DNA from 3 places in the Bacillus sp. 3255 genome. Region 1 is predicted to be linked to each of the others. Evidence: riboswitches for the same ligand, from Rfam matches in the RefSeq annotation. Region 1 holds a riboswitch; each other region holds the start of a gene.

Region 1 (5,688 bases):
GAACTTCAGCCTTCCAAGCTGGTAGCGTGGGTTCGATTCCCATCACCCGCTTCACAAGAGAAAGATCACCTTCGGGTGGTCTTTTTTCGTTTCCAGCGGAGAACGAAGTGAATGCCGCCGGGGTTCAACCACCCATGATGAGGTTTCTTGGCAAATGGTGGCCATAAGCGTTATACTAAATATGTTAACGTGTGCAAAGGCAGACATATTTTCATACCGCAAATTTATTTCAAAGAAATGAGGTCGGCAACGTGAAAGCGAAAAAGCTAGGAAATGCCGGATTTGACATCTCAACCATCACCTTCGGATGCTGGGAATTGGGCGGCGGCCCATGGGAGTTCACGAACGATCAGAACAACATAGCACTCATCCGCCAAGCGTTCGAGCAGGGAGTTACGACGTTCGATACCGCTGAAGGCTACGGGAACGGACACTCGGAAGAAATCGTCGGAGCCGCATTGGCCGATATACGCAAGGATTGTATCATCACGACTAAGGTGAGCAGAAGCAACTTGAGTCCTCAAGATGTGCGCAAATCCGCTGAGAACAGTCTCTCGCGCTTGAAAACAGACTACATAGATATTTATTACATTCACTGGCCATCTTTTGAAATCCCGGTACAGGACACGCTCTCAGAATTCGTTAAGCTGAAAGAAGAAGGCTTGATTCGCGCGATCGGAGTGTCCAATTTCTCCTTGGAGCAGCTGAAGGAAGCGGTAAGCTATGCGCAGATCGATGTGATCCAGCCGGAATACAGCTTGCTGCACAGAGCCATCGAACCGGAAATTGTACCGTTCTGCGAGGAACACAGCATCGGCATTATGAGCTACAGCTCGATCGCGAAGGGGATTCTAACCGGTGCCTTCCATCTTCAAGGCAAAACGCTCAAGGCGGATGATTTCCGTAGTACAAGACGGTTATTCTTGCCCGAGCACATGGAGGCGGAGAAGGAGCTTCTGTCCCTGATGAAAGAGCTGGCCGATGCGAAGCAGGCAACCGTATCGCAAATCGCTATCGCATGGCTGCTTCATCAAGAGGCGCTGACTTCCGCCATTATCGGCACGCAGGATGAGCATCATCTCCGTAACAATGTTGCCGCGGCAGCGCTCGAGCTATCCGCATCCGAGCTGGAGCAGCTGAGCGCAGTCAGCAACCGCGCATTATCGGTGATCGGCTATAACTAATGGCAAGGGGTTAAGCGATTCTGCTTAACTCCTTTTTGCTGTTCTGGGTGTGCTTTTCATTGGTAAAACTTACCTCACCATAAAAGTTGTACCTCTCTAGGAAACTATGCTAGTCTAACATAGACAAAAAATGCCGAATCCTGGAGCAGCAAAAGCTCCGGTACGGGGGACTTCTTTACTTGGGGTGAATGAGCGCTGCCCATGGCGCACTAGGGAAAACCTCTTCCCGAACCCGTCAACTAACCTCGGAGGCTTCAAGGAGGCAAAGCTTTGAAATCTTTTTCATCACGTCTTATTTGTTCATGCGCTCTGCTCTGCGCCGCTGTTCCTCTGTTTGCAGCTCCAGCCGCCGAGGCTTCGCAAGCCGCTCCGTCCGACCGTACTGTCAAGGTACAGGTCAATGACGAGCTGCTGAAGTTCCCGGAAGTGCAGCCTTACATCGATGCCCAAGGCATCATGCAAGTGCCGCTCCGGGTGTTGTCCGAGAAGCTGGGCTATCAGGTAAGCTGGGAGAAGCTGGCCAATGAGATCGAAGTCACGCTGGTCAATAAGCAGCAGTCGATCATGCTGGTTACCGATCAGCAGCAGGCGATCGTGAACAGTAAGAAGATCAGCATGGAAAGCGCTCCAACCGTTTACGAAGGCAACACCTACGTTCCGCTGCGTTTCATCACCGAAACGTTCGGTTCGCCGATTGAGTGGAATGAACCTAACCAGATTGCGATTGTAGAAACGGACGGACAATCGCACAAGCCGGCCTGGATAGCGCCGCCGCCGGCTCCGAAAGCGGCTCCGAAAGCCGCGCCTGCCGCCGTACCCGTAAATGAGCAAATCATCCAAACGGCTAACGCTTATATGGGTGTGCCTTATGTATGGGGAGGAACGACGCCGAACGGATTCGATTGCTCCGGTTTCGTAAGGTTTGTATATCAAGCCAAAGGCATTGAGCTTCCGCGTACATCCGCGGAGATGCACAGTGAAGCAGGCACCCAGGTGACCGATTTGAAGGTCGGAGATTTGGTGTTTTTCGCTTCCAAAACCGTGAATCACGTAGGCATTTACTTGGGCAATGGCCGCTTCATCTCAGCGACTAGCTCCAGAGGCGTGGCCGTGGACAGCTTATCCAGCTCGTACTGGAAAGCAAGGTACGTCGGAGCGAAAAGAGTTCTATAAGGTAAGAACGACACGAACACCTGTTTCCCATGCGTCTTTCGCAAGAAAGCCATCGGGAGCAGGTGTTTCTTTTTATGCAAAAAAATGCGATTTTTATCGAAATTTTATGATTTTTAGCCTATAATGAAGAAATGTTTGGAAGTCAGAGAGAGCGGGTGAACACGCACGCATGCAACTAAGTGTCTGGAAAAGCTGGTTTCACAAAATAAGACATTCGAATAAGACCGACAGCATGTATACCGTGGATAAGGGGCCTGCCATTCCAGAGGAGATCCGGGGGGTCATTCAACAGTTTTTCCGCACGTATAACCATTTCAAGGGAGCCAGAAGCCTGCAAACGGATACGTTTATTAGAGAAGTATTTTATGCGACGAGACAGGATCCCCGGGATCAAAGAACGATCGAAGAGATGGAAGCCTATATTCAACACAAAAATGTGCAGCGGCTGCGTCTGAAATCCTACGTGATCGATGAATATTTGCGCTTGGGCGAGAAGGTTTGCATGATTGGGGTTACGCGGGAATTCAGCAACAGCTTCAAGAATCGCGTGCTTTATTTTCTAACGAAAGAAGAAGGTTCCTGGAAATTTCACCATATCGCCAGATCCCATCACGGGACGGTGCTGGATAAGTTTCAGATCAAAGAACAAACAGGCTTTGTAATAGGCAATGAGAAGGCCGCTCTCCTCTTTATGACACACACCAGTTCCGCCGATGCCTCGACCTACATGACGGGCGATTATGTCCATGTAGAAGGATATCTGGAAGTGGAGCACGAGATAGGCAGCCCTCTGTACTATCGGGTCGTTCGGATGAATCGCGTTCATTAGAAGCCGTCAAAACCGTCTAAGCCGGGTAAGCACTGATTCGTAAGCTTTGCTCATAGAGTAACGCTTATTTGGCGTTTCGTTTCAATTCGCGTAAGGCGTAGAAGGTTCCTCGCCAGTAGATGCCGCCTTGCCGCCAAGTCAGCCATACGGAGCGAACGATGGTGTACAGCAGCAGCGACGCACTGACCGGAAGCAGATAAGCTTCCTCCCCGTTACTGCTCATCAGACGGCTCATTAACTTACGGTACATCCATATCTGCAAAATGACGGTGGCCGCATAAACCGCTCCGCGCCAGTCCCACAAGAAGAGCAGGCCCAACCACGGCCAGATGAAGAAGACGAGCTGTCCGAGGCAGGCCAGCAGGGCGATGAAGTAGCTGTAGCGAAAGCCGGAGAACAGGTTTTTCTCCAAGCCGATAACCGCCTCTCTCAAGGAGCGATACCATTCCACCTGAAGATGGTGTCTGGCGGACAGCACTCTTTGCCGGAAACCGGCTTTCTTCAGCGAAATGCCTAATTGCAGGTCGTCATCGGGTCTAAGCGCGATAGCTTGATGGGTGCCAACCGCTTCATAGGCGCTGCGGCTTACCATATTGAAGGCGCCGATGCCGATACCCGGTTCCCGCGGGTTATCGAGATTAGCCCGCCAAGGCCGGACGAATAAGGAGAAAGAGAACAGAAAGAAATGGACGAAGCCCTTCAGCAGCCGGCCCCTGGCTATCATATGCGGGGTCAGTGTGAGATGGTGGACATCGTGTTCTTTCATATAAGCGACAGCGTCGGTAATCGTGCCGGGCGCAAACAAAATATCCGCATCGGTAAACAGCAAATACTGGCCTCTGGCCTGCAGGTAGCCTTGGTACAGGGCATGGTTCTTGCCTAACCAGCCTTCGGGCAGATGCGTGATATGGATAATTTGGAGCTTAGTGCGAATCTCGTTCTTGCCCTCCGACCACTTGCGCAGCTCTTCCAGCCGTACGCCGGTAGCATCCTGGGAGCGGTCGTTCACCGCAATGATCTCAAGACGCGGATAATGCTGCGAAAGGAGGTGCTGAACGGTTTCCTTGATCGTGCGTTCCTCCTCCTTGGCGGCAATAATGACGGAAACAAGCGGAGGCTTGTCCGGGATACTGACCGCCCGCGGCAGCGTGCGCAGGAGTTCAAGACCCCTATGCACGTCCAAAGTAACATAGAGCCAATAGAATAAGGTTAAAATGCCCATAATTCCGATAACACCGACAGTGGACACGATAGACCTCCTTGTGAAAGAATAGAAGTTGACCGCATTATATCATTCATCCTTGATGTAGAGGAAATTTTACGAAATGCTTGTAGAGGAGGTAATGATGAAGTGGAACAAAGGCAGCAAATCCAAGAGCAGTTTTGGAAAAAGATGAATGGCGACCAGCTCGCCTTATTCCTTAAAGCCGTAGGGACGGCGTCGAAGCTTGAAACAAGCAGGCTCTCCTTCGTCTGCATAGGAACGGACCGGTCGACGGGCGATGCCCTGGGACCGCTGGTAGGCAGCAAGCTGACGGAGCTTGGGTACCCGCATGTTATAGGGACGCTCGAGCTGCCCTGCGATGCCAGCAACATCATCACGCGGCTGCGGGAAATTCCGCCGGACAGCGTAGTCATTGCGATCGATGCTTGCTTAGGTCAAAAGCTTTCCGTCGGCATGTACCAGGTCTCGAACCAACCGCTGGCTCCCGGGAAGTCGGTCGGCAAAGAGCTGCCGCACGTCGGCGACTTCACGATTGCCGCTATTGTCAATGCGGACGGACCGAGACAATATAGTGTATTGCAAACGACATCGCTTTACAGGGTGATGAACATGGCGGATGAGGTCGTCAGGGCGATCCGTTATGCTTTTCCCCTCAAATAGACAGCAGGGGTGATGATAATGGGACCAGGTGGTCTAGGGCGACTCTCCGATCGGGATCGGCCCAAAGCGAAGCTGAAGGACGTATCCGTCCGCAGAATTCTGACGCTGTTCCGGGGCTATTGGAGCCAACTGCTCGGTATTATCGGGTTGGCTCTGCTTGGGGCTGTGGTCGGATTAGTCCCGCCGCTTGTCATGAAGGAAATCATTGATGTCGCGATTCCGCAAGGGAGCATGCGGCTGCTGGCCTGGATGGCGCTGCTCATGCTGCTGCTTCCCGTCATTAGCGGTGTGCTCGGCGTCTGGCAGAACCATTTGAATACGAAAGTAACCCAAGGCGTAATCCGGGATTTAGGGCTGTCGCTGTTCCAAAATTTGCAGAGACAATCGATGGCGTTCTTCACGGACGCCAGGTCGGGCGAAATCGTGCAGCGAATTACGGGCGACGTACAGGCGGTGCAGGGTGTCGTTACCTCCCTGGTCGTGTCGACGATTACCCAACTGGTTATTGTCGTAACGACGATTGGCATTTTGTTCGCGCTGGATTGGAAGCTGGCGGTGATTTCCGTGTTAATTTTGCCGCTATTCATGGCACCGGTGAAGAAAGTATCCAAGCTGCG
Region 2 (5,688 bases), on a different contig from region 1:
CTCTCTGCCCACGCAGCGTTTGGGAGTCAGTCCTGCTTCCTGAGAATGACTCTTTGGTGCTACATTGTATGCCGGGCGGAGTCTAGGCGTTCGTGGATTTCGGAGATTAGATGCACCTTGTGGTACAATGGAAGGATCCATTGAATCAGGGAGGGAGCATGCCAGGATGGCTAGAAATCAACGTTTGGTGACGGATACCGATTTTCAGGAGGCTGTGGAGAGAGGGGCCGTCGTCCGCGTGTTCAAAGACGATCATATCGTAGACTCGAATGCAGTCGTCCTGCGTTTTAGCGATAAGACCGTTGTATTGCAGACTCGTGTCGCCGATTTGGCCTATTATGACCGCGATGAATGCGAGTTTTTTGAGATGAAGAAACGGTAGCCTTTGCCTGCGCAATCAAAAAAGGAAGCACATCTCGTGCTTCCTCATTTGTGCTTTCTCCAATCCAGATTGCTCTTCTCGAGCAAATGGCCGAAGTCGTTCTCCAACCGCTTCTCTTCCGCCTTCCGCGCGGCTTCCGCTTCCGCTCTGGCCGCATCTTTGCGCGCCTGCTCCTCCGCTTTCATCTTGTCGGCTTGAGCTTTCAGACCCGCTACGACATCAGGGCTCAGCAAATCTTTGAGTGTCGCTGGTTTATCTTGCACGCCGGTCTCGGATGCGCCGGACGACCATTTCTTTTTCGCCATAAAAGGTTCACCTCTGTTCCTAATTCTGCATCAGCAATCCCTTTTATTGTACACCTCTACTCATGCAAATGATAGGGCACCGTCGCGACGACGATATCTTTGTCAGCTTGCAGCTTGGAGCGGATCCGTGCGGCGGACTGGTTGTGAAGCAGGCGATGCCACCACTTCTTGGGCATGAATTGCGGCAGGATGACCATGATCGATTGCTTTTCCGATACGTGCGTGTCAATCCGTTCAATGAACTCAGCCAGCGGCTTCAAAATGGTGCGGTAGCGCGACTTGAACACAACGAGCCGGACGCCGGGGTCCCATTTGTCCCATTTCTCCTGCATCGCTTCCTCTTCCTCATCCGAGAACGCCACGTAGAAGGCAATCACGTTCGGTGACAACGATTTGGCATAATTCAGAGACTGCGCAACCACGCGGTGAATGCCCGCGACAGGCACGATGATCAATGATTCCTTCGTACATACGCGCTCCTGTGTGATGTCGATACGCAGCTCTTTGGCCACGACATCGTAATGGTTGCTGATCTTGGTAATGCCCCATAGCAGCAGCGGCGTCACAAGAATGACAATCCACGCGCCTTCGCTGAATTTGGTTATGCAGAACACGATCAAGACGGCGAACGAGACGAGCCCACCCAAGCCGTTGATGGCGAATTTACCCAGCCAGCCGGCCGGACGCTCTCTGAACCATTTGCGGACCAGACCGCTCTGGGCCAGCGTGAACGACAAGAATACGCCAATCGCATAAAGAGGAATAAGTGCATCGGTTTTTCCTTTGAATATAATAAGCAAAATGCTTGCCAAAACGCCTAATGTAACAATCCCATAATGAAACGACAGCCGGTCTCCCCGGTAAGAGAACATGCGCGGGAAGTTTTTGTCCTGCGCCATGATGGACGCCAGTATCGGAAAGCCGTTGAAGCTCGTGTTTGCTGCCAGCACCAGAATCAGCATCGTGCCGATCTGCGTTGCATAATACATCGCCCCTCTGCCGAATGCCTGCTCCGTCACCATCGATAAAACCGATGTGTGGCCGTGCGGGTCGGGTGCGATCCCATAACCCAAGCTCAGCAAGGTGACACCGCCGAATATGACAGCCAGCAGCGTACCGAGCGAAGCCATCGTTTTCTTGGCGTTTTTCACGGAAGGCGTCCGGAAATGCGGCACCGCATCGGAAATCGCCTCAATCCCCGTGACCGCGGAGCAGCCGGAGGAGAACGCTTTGAGAATAACGAACAACGTTAATGAACTCGTCATGGAGCTGGGGACGATTTGGATCGGATGCGTATTCAACGAACCCGTCATCATATCGAAAATCCCTTTGCCGATAAGCAGCAAAATACACAAAATAAAAAAGTACGTCGGTATCGCGAATACCGTCCCCGACTCGGACGTCCCGCGCAAGTTCAGCCACACCATCAGCCAGACGAGAGCCAGCGCGATCGGGACGATATAGGGCACCGTAGACGGAAAGGCCGACGTAATCGCCTGCACGCCTGCCGAGATCGAAACGGCAACCGTCAACGTATAATCGATCAGCAAGGAAACGCCTGTGAGCCTGCCCCACATCATGCCCAGATTCTCCTTCGCCACCATGTAAGCCCCGCCACCCATCGGGTAGGCTTCAATCACTTGGCGATAGCTGAGTACAAGCAGCATAATTAAGGCGATAATCGAGATCGCGATCGGCAGGGAGAAGGCAAATGCTGCGACCCCGACCGTCGCCAGCTCGAGCAAAATTTGCTCCGTACCGTAGGCCACGGACGACAGGGCATCGGACGAGAGGATCGGCAGCGCCTTCCACACCTGCATTTTTTCGGATTCCAGCTCATCGGACTTCAGCGGTTTACCGAACATAATCTTCTTCAATGAATCACTTGTCATGCTGCGAAATTCCCCCAAATAACCTGATTTCAACTTCAATGTCTGTTTTTGGACGCAAAAAAACACAAGGATAGACCTTGTGTTTGGGATCACATGTTCTCCTTTCTCACGATCGCTTACGAGGTTAGCTGCCGGGTTCGGGCTGCGAGAAAACTGCCCTAAAAGTTACGCCATGCCAGATGACGCGCACCTTATTCACCCCGTTGAAACCTGTGGTTCCCCCGCTTCTCCGGTTAGAGAATTAAGCGAAATATTCAACTGTATATTGTACGTTGTTGATACTACTCTCTTATCGAGACATAGTAAAGGATGGAATAAACCTAAAAAGGTCGACTCCATCCTCTCATTCATTTGATAATTCGCTTACAATTAATCTTATCTTTCATTTTCTTTGATTTTCAGGCGTATCGTCGGCGTACGTATATTTTTAGGTTTAAGGACCTAATTAATTTCTAACATGATGCTTACGCGTCGCTTGTTTTTGCTTGAATATCATTTTCTTCCACACAAGCGGGAGTCCGCCAATCAGGAACAGATAGCGGGCATCGATCAACTTTTTGAGGAACGCGGCGAATTTGCCCTTCACTTTCTTCACCTTCAGAATCCCGACCGCATCGCCGCGGCCCAATGAAGCGACAGTTCCTTTGTAATCATAAGCAAAATGACGCAAGGGCTTTCCACGCAAGCTGTTGATTATATTTTTGGCCGTGTTGCAGCCTTGTTGGACCGCGATTTGGGCGTTCGCCGGGTAGGGCGTCCCTTCCGGACTCATCACAATCGAGCAGTCTCCCGTAATGAACACCTCCGGATACTGAATGGAGCGCAAATAGTCGTCTACCTTCACCCGGCCGCGCTGCACGTGAAAACCAGCCGCCTGGAGCAAGGAGTTTCCACGGACCCCACCCGACCAGATTACTGTTCCGGCACGGATGAATTCGCCGTCTCCGAGCAGGACGCCGTCCGGTTCGCATGCTTTGATCGCCGTTGACAATCTATACTGAACCCCTTTGCGCCGCATGACTTCCATGCCGTATTCCACCAGATCGTTCGGAAGTCCCGGCGGCAGCGCGGTAGGCGAAGCTTCCACATTCATGATTCTCACAAGCGAAGGATCGACATCGAACGTCTGGCAAAGCACGGGAATGCGGTCGGCCAACTCTCCGACGAATTCCGTCCCCGTGAAACCGGCCCCCCCCACAACGAAGGTCAAATATTCCTTATGCTTGGAGTCCAGTTTGTACTTCGCAAACATGTATTGAATATGCTGGCGAATGAATCGCACGCTGTTAATGCTGTTAATCGACATGGCGTGCTCGCGCAGCCCCGGAATCCCGAAGGTTTCCGTCTCACTTCCCAAACCTATCACCAGATAGTCGTAAGACAGGACATGGTCGGGGAGAACAATTTCCTTCTCCTCCAGCTTAATCTCTTGAACCGTCCCTTTCACGAACTGAATTTTCCGTTCATCGATCAAATCCTTGATCGCCACACGCGCATTCTCGTGATGATCGGTCCCGGCAGCCGGCATATGCAGATGGGTCGTCATGTAATGATAATCGTGCTTGTTCACCAGGGTAACGTCAGCTTCGTCCGCCTTGATCTGCTTCTGCAGTCGGATCGCCGTCACTAGTCCGCCGTAGCCTGCCCCCAGGATCACGACCTTCGGTTTCTTGTTCATACCATTCACTCCTCCGATTAACTCTTCTTTGCTCTATGAATAGATAGGCTGATGAAACGATGGACCAAACCTGCCGACCTGTGTTGGATGCGCGTTGGGTTAGGAATTCTCGTTCATTGGAGAAAATTGAATTGGATGGTATGGGACGAGTTAGGGTGAGTGCGGCAAGTTATTTGTGAAAAAAATCACATTCATGTTCGTGTTACGCGGCTGGTTTGGCTCTACTTAAAGTATATGGCTTTGCGTACGAAAAATCACCATAACTTTACCCAGCAGCATAAAAAGAAACATCCGCGGAGAAACGGACATGTGCGGCAGCTCTCTTCAACCTTAGCCGGCTAACGGACAGAGCAGCTGCTAGCTGGCAAATGGAGACCAAGAGCTCTGTAGTCCGTTAGATTTGGCGAGAATGGCGGCTGTTGGACAGGCAATCAACGGCTGGGCTCGGGTCCCCCGCCGGCTCTTGCTTTATCCTGCAGCCGGCGCAGGCGATAGCTGTTCATGCCCGCCACGCCCAGCTCCTCCAGCAGGCCGAAATTCGCCCAAGCTCCTACGACGGCGCCTATGCCGGGGACAAGCTGAAGCATTTTGCGGAAATCGATCGTATCGCGGTACTCTTGCTGGAGCTGCAGCCAATCCACTTGATTCGTATAATCTTCAGCAGGGGGCAAAGAGCCGGCAACCGTATGCCAGTTCCGGATCGTCTCCAGCAGATCGGGCTTCTTCGGCGGACTGGAGAAGGCTAGCTGAAACACATACAGAATAAACAACCGCTCTCTGTAGTCCTTGGTTGAATAGCCATAAGCATGCGCCAGCTCAAACAAAAATTTGAGCTTAATGCCTATCAGAATCGGGAAATCGGCCAAGCCCAGCAAAATACCTCCAGCCCCCGTTCCCGCCCCCTCCGCGGCGGCGATTTTTTTGTACAGCGACAGCAGCTCCTCTGCCCGGGCATCGCACTCGGCCAAGGTTGCTCCCGTTAGCGGATCATTCTGAGGGATATAATTCATGCCGAACAAGGTCGTCTGGAACATGCCTTTGACCGTTGCAGTTATTGTTTTGTGCACTTTCTCGGGAATCAGCTTGTTAATATTCGTCGAAACGGATTTGGATGCTTTTTCGAGCAAATTGGGCGCTTTCTGCTGCCTCATTTCCCAGCGCTTCACTTGCCGCAGCATTTGCTGCTCATAGATGGTGTAAGCCGTATCCATCCCTACTCACCGCCGATCGTCGATATGTCTTAGTCAAAGTATAGTATACGCGAACGGTCGGCCTCAAGATGACAGGCGTCCTGCACTTTTGCTAAGTAAGTGTAAGTGCAGTGTGAGCAGCGAACAGCCAGTCCGCCGCCACGCCAGACCGAGAAAAAAGCAGCCCACTCCGTGAGCCGCTCCTCATAGCCATGACCGCGTCATCTGCAGCAGCGCAAAC
Region 3 (5,688 bases), on a different contig from region 1:
GCAGAAATTAAAAATAAGACAGTTACCACGGCTATTATAATCACTTGAACCATGGGATTTATTGATATTCCCAACATATGATTCAACCCGCCGTTTATTTGAAGGGCTCCAAGCCCAAGTGACGTAGCTACGCCGAATGCTGTAGCAATAATCGCAAGTGTATCGATTAAAGCTCCGACACCTCCCTCTGCTAATTTCCCAAGTAAAGGTGAAAATGCAGAGCTGATGAGACCCTGTTTATCTTTCCTGAACTGAAAATAGGCAATAGCTAGCGAGATGAGGGTATAGATCGCCCAAGGATGAACCCCCCAATGAAAGAACGAATAACGCATGGCCAATCGGGCTGCTTCCGTAGTAGCTCCGGTTGCTCCTTCAGGTGGAGATAAATAATGCGATAACGGCTCCGCAACTCCCCAAAATACAAGACCTATCCCCATTCCTGCACTGAATAACATAGCAAACCAAGAGACGGTTGAATATTCTGGCTCGTCATCGTCCTTCCCCAGCCGGATCCGGCCATATTTGCTAAAGGCCAAATAAAAAGCGAAAACTAAAAAAGCAAACGTTGAAATTAAAAAAAACCAACCGAAATTTTTTATGGACAGGTCAAACATTGAAGTTGCTGTTGCAGCAAGCTGTACAGGAGCAAAAGCCCCCCAAAGTACGAATATCAGAATAATACCTATCGAAATATAAAGCACCATCTTCTCAAATCTTCCTTTCATCCGGACTTACTTGTAATATTTACCTTGGAAATACAAATAATGCGTATAGAAGAACCACTCTAAGATCATCCGATCTTAAAGTGGTCTATGTACATTCGTATTAGGTCACGTTGAGTTTCTTAACAAGTCGGCCGATCGTTGTCCCTTGAACCAGCAGCGAGAACACGACATTGCTGAACGTCATAGCTAACAGCAAATCGCGCCCTTCAAAGTTGGGGGAAATGCCCAATATCAACGCAATGGACAATGAGCCTTTTAACCCTCCCCAGGCAATGACCGGTTTCCAGATCCGCGGGACTTCTTGGTCAAAAATAAGACTTACATATACAGCTATGAACCTCGCTGCAAGGACAATCAGAATACTGCCGCTAATTTCAACCCATTTCTCGGCGAAATGAATATTTGAAATCTCAAGCCCCACCATCAGGAAAATCAATGCATTGGCGATAAACGCAATTGTTTCCCAGAAAGAATCCATCTTGTCATGCGTTAAGTCCGACATTCCCGTGTTCCTGCCATAGGTGCCAAGCAAAAGCCCTGCAAATACAACCGCTATAACCCCGGAGAAATGAAACATTTCCGCCAACTCGAAGGCGCCATAGAAGAGGATGATGGAGAGGCCGATCTCCACAAGGTAATTATCAATACTGGAGGTGATTTTCGAGGCGATATAACCTGTTGCAACGCCGATTGTTACACCCCCTAGAATAATCTTAACAAACTCCAATGAGCCGTGCAGTACGCCTGACATGGTCAGTACGGTTGTCCCTAGGGCTATTTTAAAAAGAACAACCGCTACACCGTCATTCGCCAAGCTCTCTCCCTCCACAATGATCGATAACTTCTGGTTTAAGCCCATTGATTTGAAAATCGTTAAAACGGAAACAGGGTCTGTCGCCGCCATCAACGCACCAAAGACGAGCGCTTTTTGCAAATCAAGACCTAATAACCAAGATGACAGCGCTGTTATCAGAACAAAGGTCAGAAAGGTTCCTAACAAAGCAAGCAGCAGTATCGAACGCTTATGGTCTACGATTTCACCAAAAGGCAGTTTGAGCGCAGCATCTCCGATCAGAGCCGATAAGAAAATCAGAATCACGGCCGTCTGAAAGACATGATCGGAAACCACGAACGTTTTGATTTCGTGAAGAGCCTCGATGGGGAATAGGCCTAACAGAAGTCCTGCAACGACAAGTAAAGTTGGATACGGTTGTTTTATTTTATCCGCCACATACGCGATTGCAACTGCGATTCCCAGCAGAACCAGCCAATAGTGAAACATGAAGGCCCCCTAAATAACCCTTTTCCGCTATTATGCGTAGGTTGGTCCTTCCTTATTATTACTGCGCCCTCCTCCCCTCTGTAAGGGACTTGTACGCTAGAAATTCGACCGGACCGGGTATCTGCAAGCAAGCTTGCCGAAGCGGTTGGGATCCGTCCGCTGAAGTGAGGTCTGACGATAGATGCGATTAATCGCGGTTAAGCAGCGAAAGCGGAAATACAGTGCGTTATTTTGCCCCCAAACCGCCTGTCGGGGACGGATAGGGAAATACGATCCGCTATTTCGCAGATTTCCTACCCGAAGAGAGGAGAATTGGTGAAATAAAGGCTTGTATTTCCTTCTGATTCCTCAAATCCACCTGATTGTTGGAAATAGCGTATCCTATTTCCGCTCAAGCCGAATTGAAGTGTCGAAGGTGGAGGCTAGCTCTCATACAAAATAGAGGAGTCCCTCCAGGGAAGGACTCCTCTCAACATTTATCGGCAAGGCAAATCCGGAAGATCATTAACGGAAATAATGTCTTCCGCCAGCTTCCTCGGCTTCTTCCACAGGTTCTCACTGCCTGGCAAATCATCGAACCAGGCGGCATCGGGGGGACATTCGAGTATCATGAACTTCCCATACTGCTCATCGCGCGATTGATGGTATTTCAAGTAGGCCTTGCCGCCTTCGATCGCAAGAATCTCAATCTTGCCCGAGGTATGGCTCATAGACAACCTCACTCTTTTGCCAAGACCCGATGTTAATGATTTGGCTGCTTCGACCAACCGATAAACCTTCTCTAAAGGCAATACGAACTCCCGGTTACCGGCAACCGGACGATTAACAAAGAAGTAATAAGGCGTAACGCCAGCCCACGATAACTTATCAAGTAACTCCGCGAGCACGGATGGATCATCATTAATTCCTTTAAGGATCGGCGTCTGATTCACTACGATTGCACCGGCATTATGTAAGGCATCGAAGGCTTTCTTGGCTTCATTCGTAATTTCTCTGGGATGATTGATATGAGCCATTACATAGATTCGTTTATCAACAGTAGAATAGGATTTAATAAGTTCAAGCAAGGCATCATCTTCGTATATTCGCATTGGGTTAAAAACAGGAATTTTGGAGCCTAGCCGCACTATCTTCACATGATCGATTTCACGCAATCGCTCTACGATGTTCTTTAGTTTGGATGTCGCGAGTATTAAGCTGTCTCCACCGGTCAACAATACATTGTTAATCTCGGGGCGGCCTTCAATATAGGCAATACCCGGATCGACATTCGCCATCGCTTCATTCACATCATGCCGAAACAGTCTTTTGCGGAAGCAATATCGGCAGTAAGCTCCACACACCTCAGAAACCAGCAATAATGCCGTCGTCCTATATTTATGCTGACAGCCGGGAACCACATAGTTGGTATCTTCATCGGATGCATCCCAGCGTCCGTACTCCTGAAGCTCTCCCTCATTCGGAATGATCAGCTTCTTAATCGGATCATTCGGGTCCGACCAATTAATCAAATTCAAGTAATAATCATTCACACGAAATACGAACTTTTCCGTTATTGCTTTTAGCTTCCTTCGTTCCTGTTCAGGAATTTCCGTGATTTTCTCAATATCGGTAATATATTTCGGCTGTGCCATAGATGATCCTCCTCGAAATTCAGATTCTGACTAACGATCTGTCGGGATTACGGATTCCCCATTACCTCCTTTGCGGCATGATGGCTATGGATGGGCGTATGTAGACAAATAAAATAGACCCGCATGAGGGCGCAAACCGTAAACGTACGGTCTAGTCCTTCAACGACAGGTCTAATCAAATAAAAAGACCCGTCATGCGGGTCAACATGCAATTATTTGCATAGTAAATCATTGACCCATCCACTGCTGACGAGGTTAGCTGCCGGGCTCGGGAAAGATGGTTCCCTACATAAAGATTCGCCCCAAAAAATTGGTTCCCCCGCTTCCCGAAATTGTTAGATTCCGGAAATTAAGCGTAGTTTTATCTTACACAACTATGTTGTATTCGTCAACGGAAGTCCGGTTGGTCCGACACATTTTAAAGCTTGCGGTTCTCCGGACGTAAAGCCCACGAGACCATATTCAGGGCCGCATAGCAAAGCGGAAGGATAAGTGGAAACCCGTAGTCGGCAGCAAACACATGAGAGAAAGCCGCACCGGTCATGACGAAGAAGATTCCGGCATAAGCCCATTCTTTGAGCCGCGGGAAACCCGGCACGACGAGAGCGATGGAGCCCAGCACTTTCCAAATCCCAAGGATCGTCAAGACATACACGGGGTATTCAAGTTTGGCCACTAGCTCCAGGTTCCCCTCTAACTGCATCAGCTGCCCGATACCGCTTATCGTCATAGATGCTGCCAGCAGTGAAGTGACGATCCAATAACCGATGCTTCTTCCTCCGGGTCTTGCTTCTACTCTCGCGATTGTTTCCGTACCGATCATCTTACTCATTCATGATCTCCTCCTATTTTAACGTGCCAAATGACGATTTATAATTGGACACCATTCAGTGTCATATTGATTATATGACACCATTCGGTGTCACGTCAACCTCTTTTAATCGCAACTTTCGAAAACCACTGTACGTACGGCAAAAAAAAAGAAAACGACAGCACAGGACGAAAACCTAGTCCCGGACTGCCGCTTATGATCTTGTGTTGCCCTGCTCAGACGCTCTCGGACGGTGCGTGCCGTTCCTTGGCGAACGTCCGCAGCAGCGGGGTTCGCAAGCTCACCCACCAGAAGGCTGCAGTCGCCGCCAAACTAAGCACCGTGCATAATATGAACGCCGAGGCGAAGCCAAATCTGGACGAATACCATCCGCCCAGCACGGCGCCGACAATTTTGCCCGCACCTAACAAGATAATCGAATTGAACATCAGGCCCGTTGCCTTCAGTTCTTTCATCACATGCTCGTTCACATAATGCGAGAGGCACAAGTAAAACAGAATATACGTCCCGCCGTGGAGCGCCCACATGATCACAACCGTCTGCGGCGTCAGTGCCGTTGCATATAGCAGCCAGCGGATCACATGAATCAAGCCCGAAAACAGCAGGATGTTGACCATACCGAAGCGCCGGAAAATCCAATCGAACCAAATCATGAACGGAAACTGACTGATCGAACCGATCGCAATTCCCAGACCAATGATCTCCATACTGACGCCTTGCTCCTGACTATAGATCGCATGAAATGAGAAGAAGAACCCTAACGTCGAAGACAGGATGAAAGCATACGTATATAGCACCATAAGGGGCCGATGTTTGAACAGTTCTGTCACCTTGACCTTCTTCTTGCCGTTCTGATGGCCTTCGACCTTGGGCAATAGCAGCGATATGACGAACGAAACGAACATCACGACGGAAGTTACGAGAAAGATGCTGTGAATATTCCGGGCGAACATCCAACCCGCCAATACGGACATGACCGCATACCCAACGGAGCCGAATGTACGCACTCCGGAAAACTTGACGATTCCTTTCGAGGAAAGCTCCAGCGTAATGGCATCGCTTAGCGGGTTAATCGCCACTTGGAAGAAGCTGAACACGACCATGGCGAGCAGCAGCAGCCCGAACGAGATGCCGGACCACTGTACGAGCCAGACCGATAGCGCGGCCAGCAGAATGCAGCATACAAGCACGTTGTTTTTGTACCTTGAACGGTCA

The links. Region 1 has a riboswitch for cyclic di-AMP ahead of J2X61_RS31245 (C40 family peptidase). Riboswitches for the same ligand answer to the same signal wherever they lie in the genome.
Region 2: linked by a shared signal. The riboswitch ahead of J2X61_RS14115 (APC family permease) and the one ahead of J2X61_RS31245 (C40 family peptidase) in region 1 are both predicted to bind cyclic di-AMP.
Region 3: linked by a shared signal. The riboswitch ahead of J2X61_RS13490 (KamA family radical SAM protein) and the one ahead of J2X61_RS31245 (C40 family peptidase) in region 1 are both predicted to bind cyclic di-AMP.

Annotation. Positions count from the first base shown of each region.
Region 1 is NZ_JAVDUS010000026.1:4,192-9,879, forward strand. It holds tRNA gene J2X61_RS31235 (tRNA-Gly) at 1-51, shown strand, start outside; gene J2X61_RS31240 (aldo/keto reductase) at 252-1,184, shown strand; cyclic di-AMP (ydaO/yuaA leader) riboswitch at 1,306-1,453, shown strand; gene J2X61_RS31245 (C40 family peptidase) at 1,455-2,357, shown strand; gene J2X61_RS31250 (hypothetical protein) at 2,527-3,186, shown strand; gene J2X61_RS31255 (glycosyltransferase family 2 protein) at 3,251-4,435, opposite strand; gene yyaC (spore protease YyaC) at 4,580-5,071, shown strand; gene J2X61_RS31265 (ABC transporter ATP-binding protein) at 5,084-5,688, shown strand, end outside.
Region 2 is NZ_JAVDUS010000008.1:106,630-112,317, forward strand. It holds gene J2X61_RS14105 (hypothetical protein) at 167-382, shown strand; gene J2X61_RS14110 (YqkE family protein) at 427-687, opposite strand; gene J2X61_RS14115 (APC family permease) at 744-2,579, opposite strand; cyclic di-AMP (ydaO/yuaA leader) riboswitch at 2,678-2,837, opposite strand; gene J2X61_RS14120 (NAD(P)/FAD-dependent oxidoreductase) at 3,025-4,257, opposite strand; gene J2X61_RS14125 (EcsC family protein) at 4,689-5,468, opposite strand; gene J2X61_RS14130 (ATP-binding cassette domain-containing protein) at 5,652-5,688, opposite strand, start outside.
Region 3 is NZ_JAVDUS010000007.1:317,610-323,297, reverse strand. It holds gene J2X61_RS13500 (glycine betaine uptake BCCT transporter) at 1-704, opposite strand, end outside; gene J2X61_RS13495 (cation:proton antiporter) at 826-2,007, opposite strand; gene J2X61_RS13490 (KamA family radical SAM protein) at 2,484-3,641, opposite strand; cyclic di-AMP (ydaO/yuaA leader) riboswitch at 3,870-4,007, opposite strand; gene J2X61_RS13485 (DoxX family protein) at 4,060-4,473, opposite strand; gene J2X61_RS13480 (MFS transporter) at 4,689-5,688, opposite strand, start outside.